Regions from separate parts of the Micromonospora sp. NPDC126480 genome, predicted to be linked through region 3. Evidence: riboswitches for the same ligand, from Rfam matches in the RefSeq annotation. Region 3 holds a riboswitch; each other region holds the start of a gene.

Region 1 (4,400 bases), on a different contig from region 3:
CTCGGGCTGACGTTGAACCGGTCCGGCACCGTGGAGCTCATCGCGCCGAGCATCCGCACCACCGGCGCGGCCTGCTGGCCGGGCGCCCGGTAGAGGGTGAGTCGCAGTTGGTACTCCCGCAGCAGCACGCCGGCGTCGGCGTCGTCGATGCTGAAGGTGTCGGTCCAGATCGTCGACCAGGGGTCGCCCTGCCGGTTCACGCTTGTGCGCTTGATGTCGGCGTCACCCGAGGCCCAGCGCCCCATGACGTACCAGGGGGTCTGGTCGCCGGTGTTGTAGGTGCCCTGCATCTCGACCTGGATCCAGGTGCCGGCCGGGGTCTGCGCGTTCCAGGAGGCGATCAGCTCGGTGGCGTCGAACCCGACCCGGGTCAGCGGCGAGGTCCAGGTCGCGTACTCCCAGGTGCGGGTGGTCCCGGTGTGCGGGTCGGTGTACGCGGTGGTCCCGGCCGGGCGGGCGAGGGTCAGGCCGGGGCGGGCACCGGGCACCGCCCGGGTACCGGCGTGGGTGCCGCGACGCCAGTCGGGGTAGCGGGACCATTCATGGAAGGTGATCTGTTCGTCGTGGACGACCGGCCGGCCGGCCGGTGCCGCGAGGGGCGCCGCGCCGGCGGGCGCCGTCGTGCCGAGGAGGGCGAGAGCGGTGAGGCCGGCGAGGGCGGCCCCGCCGAGACGTCGTCTGTGCATCGGTACTCCACGGGAGAGGTGGGGCATCGTCGCCGGTCAGTCTCTCGTCTGGAAGGAAGTTTCGCCATAGGTCGGCGGATGGAAAATCCTTGCCGATGTGAGGATCAGGCTGGCATGGAAAGTAGGAATGGATGGATGTTGATATGACCATGTGACGGGTGGTGGAGTTTGCCCACCACGCGGGAACGATCTCCCGCGCCGCCCAGGAGGTTGTCCATGGCCTTCCGCTCTCCCACCCTCCGCCGTCGCCTCGCGCTCGCCTGCGCCGCGGGGCTCGGCATTCTCACCCTCGTCGCCGCACCGGTCTCCGCGCAGCCGAGCCCGGACCGCTCCGGCGAACCCGCCGCCGCCCAGTACCGGGTGCTCGGCCCGCGTACGGTGGCCGACCGCACCGCGGTCGCCCGCACCGGCGCGTCGATCGACTACTCCGAGCACGGCGTCCTGCACGTCTCCGCCACCAGCGCCGAGGCCGCCGCCATCACCCGGCTGGGCTTCCGGCTCGAGGCGGTCGCCGCGTCGCCCACCGATCGGGGCCACGACCACGCCGACGGTGAGATGGGCACCCTCGACTTCCCGCCCGCCGACTCCGCCTACCACAACTACGCCGAGCTGACGGCCGCGGTGAACAAGGTGGTCGCCGACCACCCGTCCATCGCCCGGAAGATCAGCATCGGCAGCTCGTACGAGGGCCGGGACCTGATGGCGGTGAAGATCTCCGACAACGTCGCCACCGACGAGAACGAGCCGGAGATCCTCTTCAACGCCCAGCAGCATGCCCGGGAGCACCTGACCGTCGAGATGGCGGTCTACCTGCTCAACCTCTTCACCGACAACTACGGCTCGGACTCCCGGATCACGAACATCGTCAACAGCCGGGAGATCTGGATCGTGCCGACGGTCAACCCGGACGGCAGCGAGTACGACATCGCCACCGGCTCGTACCGCTCCTGGCGGAAGAACCGGCAGCCGAACAGCGGCTCGTCGTACGTCGGCACCGACCTCAACCGCAACTGGTCCTACCAGTGGGGCTGCTGCGGCGGCTCGTCCGGCTCGACCTCGTCGGACACCTACCGGGGCCCGTCGGCGTTCTCCGCCCCGGAGACGCAGGCGCTGCGCAACTTCGTCAACAGCCGGGTCGTCGGCGGCGTGCAGCAGATCAAAGCCAACATCGACTTCCACACCTACTCCCAGCTGGTGCTCTGGCCGTTCGGCTACACGTACAACAACACCGCGCCGGGAATGAGCGCCGACCAGTACAACACCTTCGCCACCATCGGCCAGCAGATGGCGGCCACCAACGGGTACACCCCCGAGCAGTCCAGTGACCTCTACATCGCCGACGGCACCAGCATCGACTGGATGTGGGGGCAGCACGGCATCTGGGCGTACACCTTCGAGATGTACCCGGGCTCGGCCAGCGGTGGCGGCTTCTACCCGCCCGACGAGGTCATCCCGCGCGAGACCTCGCGCAACCGCGACGCGGTGCTGATCCTGGCCGAGTACGCCGACTGCCCGTACCGGGCGATCGGCAAGGACGGCCAGTACTGCGGCGGCGGTGGCGGCGGCACGACGGTGTGGTCGGACACCTTCGAGACCGCGACCGGCTGGACGATCAACCCGAACGGCACCGACACCGCGACGACCGGGGCGTGGGAGCGGGGCGCCGCCCAGGCGACCAACTCCAGCGGCGCCAAGCAGCTCACCCCGTACGCCGGCAGCAACGACCTGGTCACCGGCCGGCTCGCCGGGACCGGAGCGGGTGACTACGACATCGACGGTGGCGTGACAAGCGCCCGCTCCCCGGCGGTGACCCTGCCGTCGAGCGGCACGCTGACGCTGTCCCTGGCGTGGTACCTGGCCCATGGCTCGAACTCGTCGTCGGCCGACTACCTCCGGGTCAGCGTCGTGCACAGCGGCGGCACCACCACGCTGCTCAACCAGGCGGGCGCGGCCACCAACCGCAACGGTTCCTGGGCGGTGGCGAGCTTGAACCTGAGCCCGTACGCCGGCCAGTCCGTCCGGATCCAGGTCGAGGCGGCGGACGCCTCCGGAGCGAGCCTCGTCGAGGCGGCTGTGGACAACGTCACCATCACCGCCTCCTGAGAACAGGTGGGGCCCCGTCCCGCCCCCCGACGGGGCCCCACCCCACCCACCACCTCGGTGGGAACGGTCCGAGCGTGCGCTACCGTCTTACCGACCATCCCGCAGCGAAGCCGGTGCGAAACCGGCGCTGTCCCGCAACTGTGATGCCCCGATCATCGGGGACGAGCCAGGTCGCCTGCGGTCGGTCGCGATTCGCGCTCTCGAGGAAGGGCGCCTCGCGGACGGGCGCCCCGGGCTCCCTGTCGGCGAAGCACCACGATCCTCGACCGACAGGAGGACCGATGTCCAGACGTACCCCCCGGCTCTTCGCCGCGACCCTCGCGGTGGCGGCGCTCGCCCTCGGCGCCTGCGCCGAGAAGACCTCCGACACCCCCGCGACCGGCGGCAGCGCGTCGGCCGCCGCGACCTTCCCGGTCACCGTCGGCCCGGTGACCCTCGAAAAGCGGCCGGAGAAGATCATCTCGCTGTCGCCGACGACCACCGAGATGCTCTTCGCGATCGGCGCCGGCAAGCAGGTGACCGCCGTCGACGACAACTCGAACTACCCGCCCGAGGCGCCCAAGAGCGACCTCTCCGGCTTCCAGCCGAACGCGGAGGCGATCGCCGCCCGGAACCCGGACCTGGTGGTGCTCTCCGACGACCGCAACAAGGTCGTGGAGCAGCTCGGCAAGCTGAAGATCCCGGTGGTCATCACCCCGGCCGCGACCACGCTCGACGACACCTACCGGCAGATCACCGACCTGGGCACGCTGACCGGGCACCCGGCCGAGGCCGCCGACGTGGTGCAGCGGATGAAGGACGACATCGCCAAGCTGGTCGCCGACCTGCCGCAGCGGTCGGAGAAGCTGACCTACTTCCACGAGCTGGGTCCCGAGCTGTACACGGCCACCAGCAAGACCTTCATCGGCTCGCTGTACACGCTCGCCGGCCTGGAGAACATCGCCGACGCGGCCGACGCGGACGGCAAGAGCGGCGGCTACCCGCAGCTCTCCCAGGAGGTCATCGTCAAGGCCAACCCGGACTTCGTCTTCCTCGCCGACACCAAGTGCTGCCAGCAGAGCGCGGACACGGTCAAGGCCCGGGCCGGCTGGGCGGGGATCACCGCGGTCAAGAACAACCAGGTCGTGGCGCTCGACGACGACATCGCCTCGCGCTGGGGCCCGCGCGTCGTCGACCTGCTCCGCACGATCATCGACGCGGTCGCCAAGGTGCCGGCGTGACGCTCGCCGTCGCCGGGCGTTAACAGGGGACCCTTTCCATGCAGCAGGCGTTAAAAAGGGGCCCTTCCTTCCCGCCGGCCCGGGCGCCGCAGGTGCCCCGGCCGGCGGGCCTCCGCCCACGCTGGCTGGCCGCCGGCCTGGCCGCGGTGCTCGTCGCCCTGGTCGCGGGCGTGTCGCTCGGCCCGGTCAGCCTGCCGCCGGGCAGCGTCGCGGTGGAGCTGCTGAACCTCCTTCCCGGAGTACGCCTCGACAGCGGGCTGACCGAACGGGAGATCGCCATCGTGACCGAGCTACGGCTGCCCCGTGCCGTGCTCGGTCTGCTGGTCGGCGGGCTGCTCGCCCTCGCCGGCGGCGCGTACCAGGGCGTGTTCCGCAACCCGCTGGCCGATCC
Region 2 (4,400 bases), on a different contig from region 3:
CGTCGGCGTCCACGTGGGCCTTGACGAAGTTCTCCGCGGCCGGCTCGTCGAGGGCGGCCACCGCCCGCACCGCGTCGTCGAGCAGCGCTACGACGTGCGGGAAGGCGTCCCGGAAGAAGCCGGAGATGCGGACCGTGACGTCGATGCGGGGGCGACCCAGCTCGGTCAGGGGCAGCACCTCGAAGCCGGTGACGCGGCGGGAACGGTCGTCCCAGACCGGCCGGCAGCCGAGCAGGGCGAGCACCTCGGCGATGTCGTCGCCCTGCGTGCGCATGGCGCTGGTGCCCCACACGGTGAGCCCGACCGAGCGCGGGTACCCGCCGGTGTCGGCGAGGTGCCGGGCCAGCAGCGAGTCGGCGAGCGCCACGCCGACGTCCCAGGCGTTGCGGCTCGGGATCGCCTTCGGGTCGACCGAGTAGAAGTTGCGGCCGGTGGGCAGCACGTTGACCAGGCCCCGGGTGGGTGAGCCGGACGGGCCGGGCGGCACGAACCCCCCGTCGAGCGCGGCGAGCACCCGGTCGATCTCGTCGGTGGTGCGCTCCAGCCGCGGCACCAGCTCGGTGGCGGCGAAGCGCAGGACCGCGACGGCGTCCGGGACGGGCCGGCCGGTGACCTCCGCGACCACCGCGTCGGCCTTGTCGGCGTCCCAGCCGAGCGTCTCCATCCCCAGCACGAGGCGCCGCGCCAGGCTCTCGACCAGGTCGACGGCGTCGGCGGCGGTGGCGGCCGGACCGTCGGCCGCCTCGGTGAGCGCCTCGGGCAGGGCCAGCCGCTCGCCGGGTGCGGCGAGCAGCGCGGCCTCGTCCAGGCCGTAGCTCGCGGCGAGCGCCTGCCGCAGGCCGGGCAGGGCGCGGGCACCGCCCCACACCTGCGGCGCGCGCAGCACGGCTAGCACCAGGTTGACCCGTGTCTCCCCGGCCGGCGCGGCGGCCAGCACGTGCAGGCCGTCGCGGATCTGCACGTCCTTGACCTCGCACAGGTACCCGTCGAGGTGCAGCACGAAGTCGTCGAAGTCGTCCGCCGCCGGCATGGCGTCGACGTGCAGGTCCTGGTGCAGCTCGGCGGCCCGGACCAGGTCCCAGATCTGGCCCTGCACGACGGGGACCTTGGCCGGGTCGAGGGCCTGCACGGTCGCGTACTCGTCGAGGAGCTGCTCCAGCTTGGCCAGGTCGCCGTACGTCTCGGCGCGGGCCATCGGCGGCACCAGGTGGTCGACGACGACGGCGTGCGCCCGGCGCTTGGCCTGGGTGCCCTCGCCCGGGTCGTTGACGATGAACGGGTACACCAGCGGCAGGTCGCCGAGGACCGCGTCGGGGGCGCAGTCGGCCGCCAGCCCGAGGCCCTTGCCGGGCAGCCACTCCAGCGTGCCGTGCTTGCCGAGGTGCACCACGGCGTCCGCGCCGAACCCGCCGTCCCCGACGGGCGCGGCGAGCCACCGGTACGCGGCCAGGTAGTGATGGCTCGGCGGCAGGTCGGGGTCGTGGTAGATGGCGACCGGGTTCTCCCCGAAACCGCGCGGCGGCTGGATCAGCAGGGCCACGTTGCCGAGGCGCAGCCCGGCCAGCACGATGTCCCCGCCGTCGGTGTACAGCTCGCCGGGCGGCTCGCCCCAGTGCTCGCGCATCGCCGCGCGCAGCTCCGCCGGCACCTCGGCGAACCACCGCCGGTAGGTCGCCCCCGGCACCCGCGCCGACGCGGCGGCGAGCTGCTCCGGGGTCAACCACTCGACGTCGTGCCCGCCGGCGGCGATGAGGGTGTGGATCAGGTCGTCCCCGTCGTCGGGAACCGGCGGGTCGCCCAGGTCGTACCCGGCGTCGGCGAGCGCGGCGAGCAGCCGCACCGCACTGGCCGGGGTGTCCAGGCCGACGGCGTTGCCGACCCGGGAGTGCTTCGTGGGGTAGGAGCTGAGGATCACCGCCACCCGCTTGGCGGCGTTCGGCACCTGCCGCAGCCGGGCGTGCCGCACCGCGACGCCGGCGACCCGGGCGGCCCGCTCCGGATCCGGCTCGTACGCCGACAGCCCGTCGGCGTCGATCCGTTTGAACGAGAAGGGCACGGTGATGATCCGCCCGTCGAACTCGGGGACCGCCACCTGCATCGCCGCGTCCAGTGGAGACAGTCCGGCGTCGCTGCCGGCCCACTGCTCACGGGTGCTCGTCAGGCAGAGCGCCTGGATCACCGGTACGTCGAGCGCGGCGAGCGCGCCGACGTCCCACGCGTCCTCGTCGCCGCCGCCGGAGGCGTCCGCGGCGACCGTGCCGCCGGCTGCGAGCACGGTGACGAGCAGCACGTCGCAGCGGGCGAACAGCCCCAGCGGGCCGGCTCCGGCGGTCAGCCCGCGCAGCGAGCCGCAGAAGACCGGCAGCGCGTTGGCGCCGGCCGCCTCGACGGCGTCGGCGAGCACGTCCACGAACCCGGTGTTGCCGGCCAGAGCGTGCGCCCGGTAGAAGACGATCCCGACGGTCGGCCGGTCCGGGTCGGCGGGCCGGTCGCCGTGGACCCCGTACGCCGGGGTGCGGGCGGGTGGCGCGAACCCCTCCCCGGTGAGCAGCACCGTGTCGGACAGGAACCGGGCCAGCTGCGCCAGATTCTCCGGACCGCCTTCGACCAGGTAGGACAGCGCCTCGGTGGCCACTCCGACGGGCACGGTGGACGCCGCCATCAGATCCGCGTCCGGCAGGCTCTCGCCGGAGAGCACCACGGTCGGCACGCCGGAGGCGAGCACCGCGGCCAGCCCGTCCGGCCACGCCGCCCGACCGCCGAGCAGGCGTACGACGGCGAGCTCGGCGCCGTCGAGCAGCCCGGGCACGACCTCGGCCCCGACCCGGGCGGGGTTGGCCAGGCGGTAGTCGCCGCCGCTGGCCCGGGCGGCGAGCAGGTCGGTGTCGGCGGTGGACAGCAGCAGGATGCGCACAGGTGGCTCCGGAGAGTGACGCCCGGGCCGGCGCGGGCCGGGCGGGGCGAGGGGCGAGGGGCGAGGCCAGGTCAGCGGCTGCGGCGGGTCACCGCTGCGCGCCGGGGCGCGCCGGATCGGCCGGGAGTGGCCTCGTCAGGCGTGTGCGGAGCGGCCGGCGCGGCGGCGGAGCCGGAACACGCGGCGGCGACCGGAACGGGAACGACGATCATCGTCGATGGCAGGGACGCTGCGCGTCATCGGGTCCTCCTCGGGTGTCCACGCCCTGGGGTGCACCGACGGCCGAAGTATCCTGGCTCCCGGATCGACGCTCACCCCCGGTCTTCCAACCGCGCACGCGCGGCCGTGACTCGCGAGGGGGGATCGCTCCCCGGTGACAGTGGCGGGACCGCGCCGGATTCGCACCGGCTTCCTTCACTGCCGTCCGGCCGCGAACTCTGCCACACCGCCGGCGGCCCGGTCAACGCGGCGCTTAGCGGGCGCGGCGTTCCGGGTGGGCCCGGTTCCAGGCGCGCATCCGTTCCGGGTAGCCGGTCTTCGCCGCTTCGTACAGCGGCAGGGCCAGGCGGTGCGCGAGCGCCGCCGCGACCCGCGGCGAGCCGGTGCGGCGGCGGATCCATTCACCGTCGTGGGCGATCGCCACCACTGTCGTGTCGGTCGCGGTGGTCTCCGGCTCCAGGTAGAACTCGACCCCGGTGTGGCTGGCCACGAACGCCTCCAGGGCCGCCAGGTCCTCGCGGGTGGCCTCCCGGTCGAGCTTCGTCGGGACCCCGTCGGATCCCCGGGTACGCGACCGCCGGCTGAACCAGCCCATGCCGATCTCCTCTCCTCGGCCCGACCTCCAGTTCACCACCTGTTCCTGGCAGTCTCCTGTACGTCGCCTGGTGATCCGATGACGTTAGGGTGCCCGCGTGGACGACACGACGATCGGCGCGGTACGGGACAACGCCGCCTGGTGCGACCTGGTGTGCCGTACGCACGGGCTGGCCGGGGTCGCCGACGACGACGCCTGGTCGGTTCCGCACCGGTCGCCGACCTGGTACCCGGACGCGGTGACCCTCCGCCCCGGCGTGGCGGCGGCCACCCTGCTCGGCCGGATCGAGACCGGTCCGGGCGCGTCGGTCAAGGACAGCTTCGCCGACCTCGATCTCGCGCCGTACGGTTTCCGGGTCCTGTTCGGCGCGCGGTGGATCCACCGTCGCGCCGGCGCCACGCCCCTGCCCGGGGTGCCCCTCACCCCGGTGAGCACGCCGGCGGCACTCGCCGGATGGGCCGAGGCACACGGCGGGGGCGAGTTGTTCCGCCCGGCCCTGCTCGCCGATCCCCGGGTGACGGTCCTGGCCCGCCTCGACGGGACCGGGGTGGCCGGCGGGGCGATCCTGCACCGGGGCGGGCCGCTGGTCGGAGTCTCCAACGTCTTCGCCCGCACCGTCGGGCCGGCGGAGATCTGGGCCGCGCTGCCAGCCACCGACGCGCTCGTCGGCTA
Region 3 (4,400 bases):
TGTCGGTACGGGGTTCGGACGTCGTGGTCACTGGCAGGCCTCGCAGCTCTCGGGGTTCTCCAGGGAGCAGGCCAGCGCGTCGGCGTCGCCGGCGGTGACCACCGGCTTGACGGCGACGGTGGCCTGCTGGATGCGCGTCGCGGGTCGCGAGCGCAGGTAGTAGGTGGTCTTCAGCCCGGACTTCCAGGCGTACAGGTACATCGAGGACAGCTTGCCGATGGTCGGCGCCTGCATGAACAGGTTCAACGACTGCGACTGGTCGACGTACGGCGCCCGGGCGGCGGCCAGGTCGATCAGTGCCCGCTGCGGAAGTTCCCATGCGGTGCGGAACAGTTCCTTCACCTCGGGGGGCAACTCGCCGATCGCCTGCACCGAACCCTCGGCGCGCTTGATCTGCTCCCGGATCTCCGGCGTCCACCGTCCCCGCGCCTTCAACTCCCGGACCAGATACGTGTTGACCTGGAGGAACTCGCCGGACATGGTCTCGCGTTTGAACAGGTTGGACACCTGCGGCTCGATGCACTCGTAGCAACCGGCGATCGAGGCGATCGTGGCGGTCGGGGCGATCGCGACCAGCAGCGAGTTGCGCAGGCCGTGCGCGGCGACCGCCGCGCGCAGCGCCGACCACCGCTCGGTCTGGGTGGGTTCGGCACCCCACAGGTCCGGGTGCAGCTCGCCGCGGGCGGCGCGGGTCTCGGCGTACGCGGGGTGCGGGCCGAACCGCTCGGCCAGCCCGACGGAGGTCTCCAGGGCGGTCAGGAAGACCTCCTCCTGCACCCGGGTCGACAGCGCCTTCGCCTCGGCCGAGTCGAACGGCAGACGCAGCGTGAAGAACGCGTCCTGCAGGCCCATCAGGCCGAGCCCGACCGGCCGCCAACGCGGATTCGACGCCGCCGCCTGATCGGCCGGGTAGTAGTTGATGTCGATCACCCGGTCCAGGAAGACCACAGCGGTCCGTACCGTGGAGCGCAGCCTCTCCCAGTCGATCCCGTCGGCGGTGACGTGGGCGCCGAGGTTGACCGAGCCCAGATTGCACACCGCGGTCTCGGTGTCGCTGTTGACCTCGAGGATCTCGGTGCACAGGTTGGACAGGTGGATCGTGTTGCCCGGCACGCCGGTCTGGTTGGACAGCCGGTTCGACGGGTCCTTGAACGTCATCCACCCGTTGCCGGTCTGCGCCAGGGTGCGCATCATCCGCCCGTACAGGTCCCGGGCCCGGACCGTCCGCACCGCCTTCTTCTCCGCGATCCGGTAGGCGGCGTCGAACTCCTCGCCGTAGAGGTCCGGCAGCTCCGGCGCGTCGGACGGGTCGATCAGCGACCAGTCGCCATCGGCCTCGACCCGGCGCATGAACTCGTCCGGAATCCAGTTGGCCAGGTTGAGGTTGTGGGTGCGCCGGGACTCCTCGCCGGTGTTGTCCCGCAGCTCCAGGAACTCCTCGATGTCCGGGTGCCACGGCTCCAGGTACACGCACGCCGCCCCCTTGCGCCGGCCGCCCTGGTTGACCGCCGCCACACCGGCGTCGAGGGTCTTCAGGAACGGGACGATGCCGTTGGAGCGGCCGTTCGTGCCGCGGATCAGCGCACCGCGGCCGCGTACCCGCGACCAGGCGATGCCGATGCCTCCGGAGAACTTCGACAGCTTCGCCACCTGGTGGTACCGCTCGTAGATCGAGTCCAGCTCGTCGCGGGGCGAGTCGACCAGGAAACACGACGACATCTGCGTGTGCCGGGTACCCGAGTTGAACAGCGTCGGTGAACTGGGCAGGTACGCCAGCGACGACATCAGCCGGTAGAACCCGATCGCCTCGACCGGCGTCTCGGACAACCCGCAGGCCACTCGCAGCAGCCAGTACTGCGGCGTCTCCACCACCAGCCGGGACTCGGGGTGGCGCAGCAGGTACCGGTCGGCGACGGTGCGCAGCCCGAAGTACTCGAACCGCAGATCACCGGCCGGGTCCACGGCGTCGTCCAGCTTGCGGGCGTTGCGGGCCACGAACGCGGCCGTGTCGTCCCCGATCAGGCCCAGCCCGTACGCGTAACGGACGGACTGGCTGAAGCTCGCCACCCCCTGCCCGCGGACCTCCTTGTCCACGAACGCGGCCAACAGCCGCGCCGCCAGCCGGGAATACTGAGGCTCCTCGCCGATCAGCTCGGCCGCCGTCTGGATCGACAACCTGTCCAGCTCGGCGGTGCTCGCCCCGTCGTACAGGCCGCTGATCGTCTTCGTCGCGACCCGCAGCGGATCCACCTCGTCCAGGTCGGCCACCCAACGCTCGACCGCCTTGACGATTTTGTTGACGTCCACCGGCTCGGTGTCACCGTTGCGCTTGCGGACCCGCATAACCTGCCGACGCTGCTCCGGCGGCTCGACCGCAGCCTGCTCCTGCGTCGCCGTCATGTCCCCTCCTCACGCCTGTCGACGAGGTCGACGAACGCGCAGGAGAACGCCACTGGTCGCCGGACGGCGTGCCGGCCGCGGCCGGCAGATGGCGTCGGCCGTCCCGCGCGGCCTCCGACCGCCGCACGCGAACGCGTACGGCGCGCTGGCAGGTCTTCGGACTCGCGGGCCGGACCGGGGACCCCGGTCGCCTACTGGCCGTCGCTTCCCAGGCCCGAACGGGCCCAGTGCTTCATGACGGCGGTCGTTCCCACTCACCGCTGCGGGGCAGTCCCGGATTCACACCGGATTCCCTCTTGCCTCGACCACTCCCGGGCGGGAGCGGCCGAACCAGTTGCGTGGGACACCATATCTGCCGCTGCTGTCGGGCAGGCAACACCAGATGTCGCGTCCGCGTGTCACCTATGTCTCACCCCCGACGCGCATGCCATCGATGACCGGCGATGTACTGGTTGACACCCCGGCATTGCCGACCGTAGCGTCCGGGGCGAGTGACGATGTGCGGAAGCCGGTGCAACTCCGGCACGGTCGCGCCACTGTGACCGCGTCCGCCGGAGACCTCGGGACGCGGAAGTCAGACCCGCCACCGTCACCGGAACCCGTTGTGGGACGCGTAATCCCGAGGAGGTTGCCCCGTGTCCACCCCGTCTTCCGCCCTGCCCCAGCCGGCCATCACGCCCGTCGCCATCCCGTGGCGTGAGCTGCAGCCGTGGTTGCTCTTCGGCACCGTCCTGGCCCTCGTGCTGCTTTACTTCGTCGGCACCGAGCAGGGTGTCTTCCAGCTGGTCAGCGGCGAGAACGTGCACGAGTTCGTGCACGACGGCCGGCACCTGCTCGGCTTCCCCTGCCACTGACGGCCGGGTCGGCAACCATGCTGTCACCCCGCGCCCTGCTCGTCCGCGGAATGCTCGCCGGCCTCGCCGCCGGACTCCTGGCGTTCGTGTTCGCCTACTTCGTCGGTGAAGGCCCGATCAACCAGGCCATCGCGTTCGAGGAGGCCAACGCCGCACCGGAGCCGGCCGTCGCCGACGGGCCGGAGGGCATCAGCCGTACGGTGCAGAGCACCGTCGGCCTGCTCACCGCGTCGGTCATCTACGCCGTCGCCCTCGGTGGGATCTTCGCGATGGTGTTCGCCGCCGCCTACGGGCGGATCGGCCGGTTCGGCTCGCGGGTGACCGCGGTGCTGGTCGCGCTCACCGGATTCGTGGTGGTCGCGCTGGTCCCGTGGCTCAAGTACCCGGCCAACCCGCCGGCGACCGGCGACCCCGACACCATCGGTCGACGCACCTCGCTGTTCTTCCTCATGATGGTGATCGCGCTCGCCGCGGTGGCGCTCGGCGGACACCTCGCCCGGGCGCAGGCTGCACGGCTCGGCGCCTGGAACGCGAGCCTCGTCGGGGTCGGCGCCTTCGTCCTGGTCGTCGGGCTCGCGCTGGCGGTGCTGCCGTCGATCGAGGAGGTCCCGGAGGGCTTCTCGCCGATCCTGCTCTGGAATTTCCGGCTGGCGTCGTTGGGAACCCAGCTCGTCGTCTGGGCGACGCTCGGACTGGTCTTCGGACTGCTTGTCGACCGGGGCGTGCGCCGGTCGCAGCACACCGTGGCCGTGCCCGCCGGCCGATGACGTGGCTCCGCCGCCATCGCCGATCGAACGCCGCGACGCCCGACCGGCGCTGGCGGCGGCCTCCGCGCTCGGACCCTTCTTCACCTGGTCCGCGCTGTCCGACCGGGCGGGCTGGCGGCCACTGGCCGAGCTGCTGAACGGCGACGTCCTGACCGAGCGTGTGGACGCGGCGGCCGACGCGCTGCGTACGCGGTGCGAGCTGCCGGCAGACGCGGTGCCGGTGCGCGTCGTCGCGTCGATCACGTTCCTGGGCGTGGCGGCGCGGCTGTTGTCCCCGCCGCTCGGGGCGGCCGTCGTCGGCGGCGCCCTGCCGCTCGCCGGCCGGGACGGCCTCGTGTGGCGACAGTCCGCGGCCGGGGCGTGGTCGCTCGCGCACGGT

What was found. Region 3 has a riboswitch for cobalamin ahead of ABTW87_RS27995 (ribonucleoside-diphosphate reductase subunit alpha). Riboswitches for the same ligand answer to the same signal wherever they lie in the genome.
Region 1: another riboswitch for cobalamin. It lies ahead of ABTW87_RS00820 (ABC transporter substrate-binding protein); the one in region 3 lies ahead of ABTW87_RS27995 (ribonucleoside-diphosphate reductase subunit alpha).
Region 2: another riboswitch for cobalamin. It lies ahead of cobN (cobaltochelatase subunit CobN); the one in region 3 lies ahead of ABTW87_RS27995 (ribonucleoside-diphosphate reductase subunit alpha).

The regions. Positions count from the first base shown of each region.
Region 1 is NZ_JBEORU010000001.1:157,234-161,633, forward strand. It holds gene ABTW87_RS00810 (C39 family peptidase) at 1-686, opposite strand, end outside; gene ABTW87_RS00815 (M14 family metallopeptidase) at 903-2,789, shown strand; cobalamin riboswitch at 2,855-2,986, shown strand; gene ABTW87_RS00820 (ABC transporter substrate-binding protein) at 3,071-4,009, shown strand; gene ABTW87_RS00825 (FecCD family ABC transporter permease) at 4,048-4,400, shown strand, end outside.
Region 2 is NZ_JBEORU010000016.1:33,482-37,881, reverse strand. It holds gene cobN (cobaltochelatase subunit CobN) at 1-2,914, opposite strand, end outside; cobalamin riboswitch at 3,200-3,329, opposite strand; gene ABTW87_RS16750 (hypothetical protein) at 3,387-3,728, opposite strand; gene ABTW87_RS16745 (hypothetical protein) at 3,826-4,400, shown strand, end outside.
Region 3 is NZ_JBEORU010000042.1:10,161-14,560, reverse strand. It holds gene ABTW87_RS27995 (ribonucleoside-diphosphate reductase subunit alpha) at 28-2,400, opposite strand; cobalamin riboswitch at 2,530-2,752, opposite strand; gene ABTW87_RS27990 (CbtB domain-containing protein) at 3,036-3,254, shown strand; gene ABTW87_RS27985 (CbtA family protein) at 3,272-4,021, shown strand; gene ABTW87_RS27980 ((2Fe-2S)-binding protein) at 4,023-4,400, shown strand, end outside.